One region of the Streptomyces sediminimaris genome, then DNA from elsewhere that is predicted to be linked to it. Evidence: riboswitches for the same ligand, from Rfam matches in the RefSeq annotation. Region 1 holds a riboswitch; the other holds the start of a gene.
The links. Region 1 has a riboswitch for cobalamin ahead of nicT (Nickel transporter NicT). Riboswitches for the same ligand answer to the same signal wherever they lie in the genome.

Region 1 (4,203 bases):
GCGCGCCGGTGCCGGTCCCGGGGAAGTCGGAGGGGTCGAAGGAGTCGGGCGCGGTGCCGCCGACCGGCCACACGACGTAGCTGTCGTAGCCGTACATCGTGTCCTTGGAGGCGGTGTAGCGCAGCGGCGCGTCCGTCTTGTAGGCCGCGCCGGGCGCGACCGGGGTGTCGAACCGGCACCAGGCGCCGAGGTCGGGCCGGTCCGAGTAGTGGCAGTTGGAGTGGTCGCGGGCGAGGGAGACGCCGTCGGAGTCCTGCACCAGCAGCATGACGCCCTTGTCGGCGGGGGCGGTGCCGGTGTTGGCGAAGGCCGGGGTGCGCTCGAAGACGGCGCCGGGCGCGATGCCCTTCAGCGCCGGGTAGGGCCGGGTGACGAGCTTCGGGCCGCCGACCAGGACGTCCGTCTTCTTGGTCACGGTCGGCGCGTCGGAGGCGGTGGCGGTGTAGGTGATGGCACCGGTGTCGCCCGCCTTGGCGGCCGCGGTGGGCTTCAGGAAGAACGGGTCGATCGACTCCTTGCCCGACAGCGGGCCCACGTCGCACCTCACCTTCAGGGTGCCGGTGCTCACGCAGTCCCCCGTGACCTCCATCGTCGCCTTCCCGGCGAGGGACGACGCGTCGACCGCGACCGAGACGTCATGGGCGTCCCCGCCCGAGGCGGTGATCGCGAGGCCCAGGTTCGGGCCCTCACCCTCGGTGGGGAGGTAGTAGTTCTCCTGGGCGTCCAGGACGAGCGTCGTTCCGGCGGCGTGCGCGGCCGGGGTCGCGACCGCCAGAGCGGCGGTCGCGACAGCGGCGGCCGCCGCTGTCCGCCATGTTCTGCATATCGTCAGCACACTACGTGGACACGCCAGAACACCGGAAGGTTGCGCCCGAGCGTCCGTCAGTTGACGGACGGGTTCCGCCCTGGAATCTCTCCAGCACCGCCGAACCGGCAGCAGGACCCGCCCTGTTGGCGGATCCGGCCGTGCGGCGGCCGCGGTCCCCTCCCCGCCCGCGCGTGCAGCAGGCGCCCGGACGGAGCGGGTGTCAGCCGCCCTCGGCCAGGCGGGCCGCCCACCTCTGTTCCACCTTGGCCAGCCGCCAGTAGGCCAGCGCCGCCGCCCACACGATGACGAACAGACCCACGATGAGGTAACCGACGTTGTCCAGGTCCAGGCCCGCGATCCAGCCGGTCACCGCGTCGCGCAGACCGAGCTTCTCGTGCAGCACCCCGACCAGCTCGACGGTGCCGATCAGGAAGGCGACCGCGATGGACAGACCGGTGATGGCGAGGTTGTAGAACACCTTGCGCACCGGGTTGGAGAACGCCCACTGGTAGGCGAAGTTCATGAACGTCCCGTCCAGGGTGTCGAACAGGCTCATCCCCGCGGCGAACAACAGCGGCAGGCACACGATCGCGTACCACGGCAGCCCCGCCGCGGCACCGCTGCCCGCCATCACCATCAGGGTGACCTCGGTGGCGGTGTCGAAGCCGACACCGAACAGGAAGCCCAGTGGGAACATCTGCCCGGGGCGGGTGATCGACGTGGTGAAGCGGCCCAGGACGCGGTTCATGAACCCCCGCGAGTCCAGGTGCTGTTCGAGAGCCGCCTCGTCGTACGTGCCGGAACGCATCGCGCGGAAGACCCGCAGGATGCCGGCGAGGGCCACCAGGTTGAGCGCGGCGATGAGGTAGAGGAAGGTCCCGGAGACGGTCGCGCCGACGACACCGAGCGTCTGGTGGGTGCGGGAGTCGTGGTTCAGCAGTGCGCCGGCGAGCTGCGCGCCTCCCGCCACCAGGGCGGCCAGGACCACCACCACGCTGGAGTGACCGAGCGCGAACCAGAACCCGACCGACACCGGCCGCTTGCCGTCGGCCATCAGCTTGCGGGTGGTGTTGTCGATCGCGGCGATGTGATCGGCGTCGAACGCGTGCCGCATGCCGAGCGTGTACGCGGTCACCCCGAGGCCGATCCCGAACGCCTTGGAGCCGACCTCGTAGTGGCCCGGCACGACGAGCAGGAACAGGATGCCGAACGCCAGCACGTGCAGGGCGGCGATCACGGCCAGAAGTCCGGCGGTACGGACGGTGTCCTCGCGCCGCCAGCGGAAGACAGTGGGCACGTCGGGCCCGTTGGGCAGGGTCATGCGGTCACGCTCCAGCACCTCGTGGATCACTTCGTGAAGTGCCGTGGCCGGTCTCCTGGCTTACGGGTGCGCGCGTTCTCGTCCCGGCCTTCCCGTCCGCCCCGAGGCGGACAGTGACCGTGCACAACTGGGACGCAAACTCCCCGATCACAGTGGCGAGGGCCGCTCCGGCCTGAACCCCCCGAACCACGAAGGGCTGTCACCGGTCTTCCCGAACACCACGGCCCGCCCACCGTACGGGTGTCTCCGCACGCCTGCATACCTGCATGGCTGCGCAGGTATCCAAGATCACACCGCCACCTGCGAGGATGTCCCCATGCATCTCGTCCCCGCCGAACGCGCAGACCGCCGCGCCATCGACGGCCACCGGGTCTGCGACGCCGTCGCCGCCATCGGCGAGCCCGGCCACGTCCGCGCCTGGGCCGAACGGTTCTCCCTGCTCTCCGACCCCGGACGCCTCGCCCTGCTGATGGCCCTGCGCCAGACGGGTCCGCTCGCTGTCTCGGACCTGGCCATCGCGACCGGAATGAACGACCCCGCCGTTTCCCAGGCCCTGCGGCTGCTGCGCGCCGCCGGTGTCGTTGCGGGCGAGAAGGACGGGCGGGTGGTGCGCTACCGGATCATCGACCCGATCACCGCCGCCCTGCTCAAGCACTGCGTCAGCGGGAGCGGTTGAGCGGCGACGGCCTTCCGGCCGACCCGCGGCCATGAGCCGCCTCGCAGGGCCTCGGCCCTCCCCTTGTGCACCGGCTCAGATGGAGCCGCGTGGCGACGGCGAGGCACGCAGGCTTCGTACGTCCTGCCCGTACGTCCTGGCGGTCTCGCGCGAGACTCCGGTGCCGCAGTGCTCCGCCGGGGCCGGCCCCGGCGGAGCACTGCGGAGGCCGACCCCCGGGACGGGGGCGCGTGAGCGCTCGGCACTCGGCGGTGGGCCGGGTGGGTGGACTCAGGTCGCGAGCAGTGCGCGGCCGAACCAGTCCCTGTTGTCGCGTACCCCGGGCAGGGCGAAGAAGTAGCCGCCGCCGGTGGGCGAGATGTAGTCGACGAGGGGCTCGTCGATCAGCCGGGTCTGGACGGCTTCGAACTGCCGTACCACGTCCTGCTGGTAGCAGCAGAAGACCAGGCCCATGTCGAGGTCGCCGACGGCGTCGACGCCGCGGTCGTAGTTGTAGCCGCGGCGCAGGATGCGGGAGTTGTCGGTGGCGGCGGTGCGCGGGTTCGCCATCCGGATGTGGGAGTCCAGCGGGATCACCGTGCCGTGCGGGTCCTTGGCGTAGTGGGGGGTGTCGGTCTCCTTGGCGCCGTCGAGCGGAGCGCCGGTGTCCTTGCGGCGGCCGAACATCTTCTCCTGCTCGGTGAGCGAGACCCGGTCCCAGAACTCCACCAGCATGCGGATGACGCGGATCACCTGGTAGCTGCCGCCGGTGGCCCAGGCGGGCTCGCCGTCGCCGTCGCCGACCCAGATCAGGCGGTTGGTCTCGCGGGTCGAGGTGACGTCCGGGTTGGCGATGCCGTCCTTGAAACCGAGCAGGTTGCGCGGGGCACCGGTGGGCCGCGGGGCGTTCTGGAAGCCGTCGATGCGCCACTTGATCTGCATGGCGCCGCGCGTGTGGCGGGCGATGTCGCGCAGGGCGTGCAGGACGGTGTCCCGGCGGTGGGCGCAGATCTGCAGGGACAGGTCGCCGTGGCACTCGGCCGCGTCGAGATGGTCGTTGGGGAAGGTCCGCATCGCCGTCAGGCGTCGGGGCCGGGCCTTGGCGAGGCCGTAGCGGTCGTCGAACAGGGAGGCGCCCACCCCGACCGTGACGGTGAGGCCGTCGGCGGGGACGACCGGGCCGAGGATGCCGTTGTCGGAGGGCGGGGCGCCGACGCCGAGGTCGGTCGGGGTGCCACCGGAGGTGAGGAAACGGGCCCGGCGGGTGATCGTCTTCAGCAGCTCCGCCAGTTCCTCGCGGTCCTCGGCGATGACGTCGAAGGAGACGAAGCACGCGGCCGCGGGGGCGGGGGTGAGGATGCCGGCCTGGTGGACACCGTGGAAGGGGACCTTGGCGGCGTTGTCCGTCCGCGTGGCGGC
Region 2 (4,203 bases), 5.6 Mb from region 1:
GCCGCCGACCTGCTCCCCGCACCCCTTGCGCGGATACCCGGCGATCGCGCACAGCAGGGCGTTGGTGTCGTAGCGCAGCGGCTTCGCCACCGAGGCCAGGGCGTCGGCCGTCGTGGCGCCGGCGGGCACTCGCGCGCAGGCCGTACGCCCCGCCGGGGGCGTCTCACCGGACGGGGCGTCCGCCGCCGTGCCGAAGTCGAGGACGAGCGCCACGCGCTTCTCGCCCTCCCGGGCCGGGGTCCGCGCGCAGATCTCCCGGAACGACGTCGTCCCGCGCGGCTTCGACGCGTCGCCCGAGTCCTCGCTGACCGAGAAGCGGAAGCCCTGGACGTCGCCGTCCGAGGGGCGGGCGGTGGCGGGGCCCTGGGTGGCGTAGGTCCAGTGCCCGGCGGCGTGGTCCCAGAAGGACCAGTAGCGGTAACCGGTGGCGTGGGCCTGACCGCTGGCGGCCAGTGCCAGCAGCAACGCGGTGAACAGGACGGCGCAGCGGCGGATCACGGCCGTCACCTCTTGCCGCGGCGGCAGAACAGGAAGCCGGCGCCGGCGCCGATGGCGACGAGGAGGAGCCCGCCGAGGACCCACCAGACGGTGAATCGGAAGCCGGAGTCGGAGTCGGAGGCCGAGGCCGCCTTCCTGCCGGAGGACGCGGCCGGGGCGGCGGAGGAGGCCGGCTGCGGACCCGTCGCGTTCAGCAGCCGCACCAGGTCCCGCCCGCCGAAGTCGTGCACGTCGGCCCCGTACGCCCGGGCGGCGAGGATCAGTTCCGCGTACGCGGCCGGTCCGGCCTGCTTCGCCCACGGCCCGGCGTTCGCCTCCAGCCAGCGCACGGCGCCGGCCGCCCGGTCGCCCTGGCCGGCGGTCGCGAGGGCGAGGACGGCGTCGGCGGTGTTGCCGTAGTCGGGCTGGGGCTTGGCGCCGGGCAGCGCCGTGGTCAGGTGGTGGTCCTTCGCCAGGGCCCTGGTGAGGTACGCGGCGCCGTTGCGCGCCGCCTGCCCGGGATCGTGGGCGTCCCGGCACGCCGTGGCGGTGCCGGACGGCTTGACGGCCGCCCCGGTCAGCCCCTTGCCGAGCGCGCCCACCACGGCCGCGGCGGTCGCGTCCGCGTTGGCGGCGAGCCCGCCCTTCTTGTCCGGCTGGAAGGCGAAGGCGCCCGCGTCCTGGCCGCCGCAGGGCAGGGCGAACGTCAGCAGGGCGTCGTAGGGGGACTTGCCGCCCTTGGTGACCCGCGCGGGCTGCTCGCCCGCGGCGGCGAGCGCGCCGATGACGACGGCGGTGGAGTTGGCGTCGCTCGGACCGCCCGGCGCGTAGCCCCAGCCGCCGTCCTCGTTCTGCGCGGTCCTCAGCCAGGCGACCGCCTTGCCGGTGGTGGCGCCGTGGCCGCCGAGCGCCGCGAGGGCCTGGACGGCGGCGGCCGTGCTGTTGGTGTCGACCATCGCCTTGGCGTCGCAGGCGTGGGCGGCGTCCGCGCGGAACGGCGCGAACGCCCCGTTCGCGCACTGCTGCCCCACCAGCCAGTCCACGGCCTTCGGCGCCGGCCGCACGCCCACCGCGTCCTGCGCGAGCAGCGCCAGCGACTGGCGCCAGACGCCGTCGTACTTCGGGTCGGTGGTGCCGTAGAGGCCGTCGGGCAGCGCGGCCGACGGCGACGGCGAAGGGGACGCGGCGACGGCCGGCGCGGCGGCGCCGATCACGGCTATGGCTGCCAGGGCAGCTGCGCTGCGGCGGACGACGTTCATGATCGGCGGGTGCCTCTCCCTGCGGGAGCGGGCAGCACGGGACACCCCGGGCGGCTCGGCTCCGTATGCCTCGACGGTGCCGTGCGCCGGCGGACTGCCGGCACACGTGAGCCGGTCACGACCGTACGGGGCAGTCCGGCTGACCGCCCTCGGCGGACGGTTCACGGTTGCGGGTCAGCGCCGGAATTGCACCGGCTTCCCCCCGTACGGGTGTGATGACGACCCGGCTACTGTACCGGGCCGTAGGAACGGCCCCGGCGGCGGCCGGGGGTGGGCCCCGTCACCCCAGCACGGCCACGGCGTCCACCTCCACCAGCACCCCCTCGCGCACCGGCCGCACCACCACCGTCGTCCGCGCCGGAAGCGGTGTGCAGTCCGCGAAGAAGTCCGCGTAGACGCGGTTGAAGTCACCGAAAGCGGACCGGTCGGCCAGATAGCAGGTGCAGCGGGCGATCGAGCGGCGGTCCCCGCCCGCCGCCGCGACGACGGCCTCGACGTTGGCGAGCACCTGCCGCGCCTGCGCGGTGAAGCCGGCCGGCATGTCGCCGGTCGCCGGGTCCAGCGGGCCCTGTCCGGAGGTGAACAGCAACGGGCCGCTGCGCACGCCCTGGGACAGCGGCGGCAGGGTGCCGTCGGGGAAGGGGATGAAGGGGGCGCGGTCGGTGCGGACGGCGTCGAGGACGCCGCGCCCCTCGCGCGGGGTGGGGCCGCCGAAGGGCAGGCGCAGGGTCCGGGAGGCGAGCAGCCACCGGCCGTCGACGCGGCGCAGGACGTCCTCGTAGTGGCCCACCTGGGTCGGCGGGCCGGCCGGCACCATGCCGCCCGACCAGCCGTCGACGCGGTACGTCGTGAAGCAGGAGGTGGCCTCGGCGGTGTCCTCGGACGTCACCGTGACCCGGATGTTGGACATGATCCGGCGCGAGAGCCGGTCAGCGGGCCGCGCGCCGAAGTACTCCCGCAGCGCCGCCCGTCCCACGGACCGGCGCCCGTCACCCGGCGGCGGCCACTCCCACACCCCGTCCACGGTGAACAGCTCGGCAACCGAGGCGGGTTCGCCCAGGTCGAGGCGGTGGACGAAGTCGAGGATCAGGTGTTCGCAGGCGCGTTCGGCGAGAAGCCGGTGCAAAGGGTCCATGGTCATGGGGTATCAGTGCGCGCTCCCGTGCGGCGAGTGGATCACACCGCCGCGTACGCCACCGGATCGCTCCCCGCCACCGCTTCCGCCCGGCCCAGCTTCACCAGGCGCCGCAGGTGTGCCTCGGCCTCCGAGACCGCGATGTTCCGCGATCCGTACGGGATCTGGCTCCAGGGCCGGTTCCACTCCATGCGCTCGGCCAGCTGCCAGGGGGTGAGCGGTTCGGCCAGCAGGGCGTGCAGGCCGGTGAGCCGGTCCTCGTGGTGTGCGAGCAACTCCCGTACCCGGGCCGCCGCGTCGGAGAAGACGTGCTGGTGGGCGGGGAGCACCTCCGAGGGGGCGAGCCGGCCGACGCGTTCGAGGGAGTCGAGGTAGTCGCCGAGGGGGTCGGTGACGTTACCCACGCTCGGCTTCGCTCGCACGGGGGCGCCCCCGTCGTCGTCGGGGTCCTCGTAGAGGCCGATGTGGGGGGTGATCCCGGGAAGCAGGTGGTCGCCGGAGAACAGCCGTCCGTGGCCGGGCAGTCGAGCCGGATGCTCCTCCTCCAGGTGCAGGCAGACGTGGCCGGGGGTGTGGCCCGGCGTCCAGATCGCGCGCAGGCGCCTGCCCGGGAGGTCGAGGAGTTCGCCGGGGACGATCTCGCGGTCGGGCAGGGCGGGGGAGAAGCCCGGAAGGGTGGTGCGGGGGGCGGCGTCGCGCAGGGGCGCGACGTGCTCCTCGGGGGCGCCGGCGGCGGTGAGCTTTGCGGCCATGTAGGAGAACCAGCGGCCGGGCCGGGTGCCGCGGGTGCGCCGCACGATCGCGGTGTCCGCGGCGTGCATGGCGATCCAGGCGCCGGACGCCTCGCGGACCCTGCCGGACAGGCCGTGGTGGTCGGGGTGGTGGTGGGTGATCACCACGCCGTGGATCTCGCCGACGGACGTGCCGCAGGCGGCCATTCCGTCCGCGAGGGTCTCCCAGGAGGCCGGGTCGTCCCATCCGGTGTCGACCAGGACCGGGCCGCGGTCGGTGTCGACGACGTACACGAGCGTGTGCCCGAGGGGGTTGTCCGGGATGGGTACCCGGACGGACCGTACGCCTCCGCCGTGGTCGGTGACCTGTGCCATGGGTTCCCCTGTCGCCGCGTTCCCGTCACTATAACTAGAACCAGTTCCAATGGGAGCCTGGGTCACCTTTCGCCGCCCTGTGGACTCCTCCGAGGGGAACTGGTATCAGTTCCGGTATCTGATGCACCGTCAGAGTCAGCTCCGGGGAGGCATTCGGCCATGACCGAGCTCGTGGAACACGGACAGCTGTTCATCGGCGGGGAGTTGACCGACCCCCTCGGCGAGG

Region 2: it holds a riboswitch for cobalamin, as region 1 does, so the genes downstream of both, ACJ9NR_RS12415 (SCO2321 family membrane protein) here and nicT (Nickel transporter NicT) in region 1, are expected to answer to the same signal.

The regions. Positions count from the first base shown of each region.
Region 1 covers NZ_JBJWOT010000001.1:8,259,871-8,264,073, reverse strand. The annotation lists gene ACJ9NR_RS37660 (hypothetical protein) at 1-835, opposite strand, end outside; gene nicT (Nickel transporter NicT) at 1,029-2,129, opposite strand; cobalamin riboswitch at 2,158-2,367, opposite strand; gene ACJ9NR_RS37650 (ArsR/SmtB family transcription factor) at 2,446-2,805, shown strand; gene efeB (iron uptake transporter deferrochelatase/peroxidase subunit) at 3,076-4,203, opposite strand, start outside.
Region 2 covers NZ_JBJWOT010000001.1:2,648,982-2,653,184, reverse strand. The annotation lists gene ACJ9NR_RS12420 (SCO2322 family protein) at 1-498, opposite strand, end outside; gene ACJ9NR_RS12415 (SCO2321 family membrane protein) at 504-1,736, opposite strand; cobalamin riboswitch at 1,857-1,986, opposite strand; gene ACJ9NR_RS12410 (RidA family protein) at 2,017-2,352, opposite strand; partial or broken gene ACJ9NR_RS12405 (nuclear transport factor 2 family protein) at 2,425-2,871, opposite strand; gene ACJ9NR_RS12400 (Strvi_7410 family MBL fold metallo-hydrolase) at 2,913-3,977, opposite strand; gene ACJ9NR_RS12395 (aldehyde dehydrogenase) at 4,137-4,203, shown strand, end outside.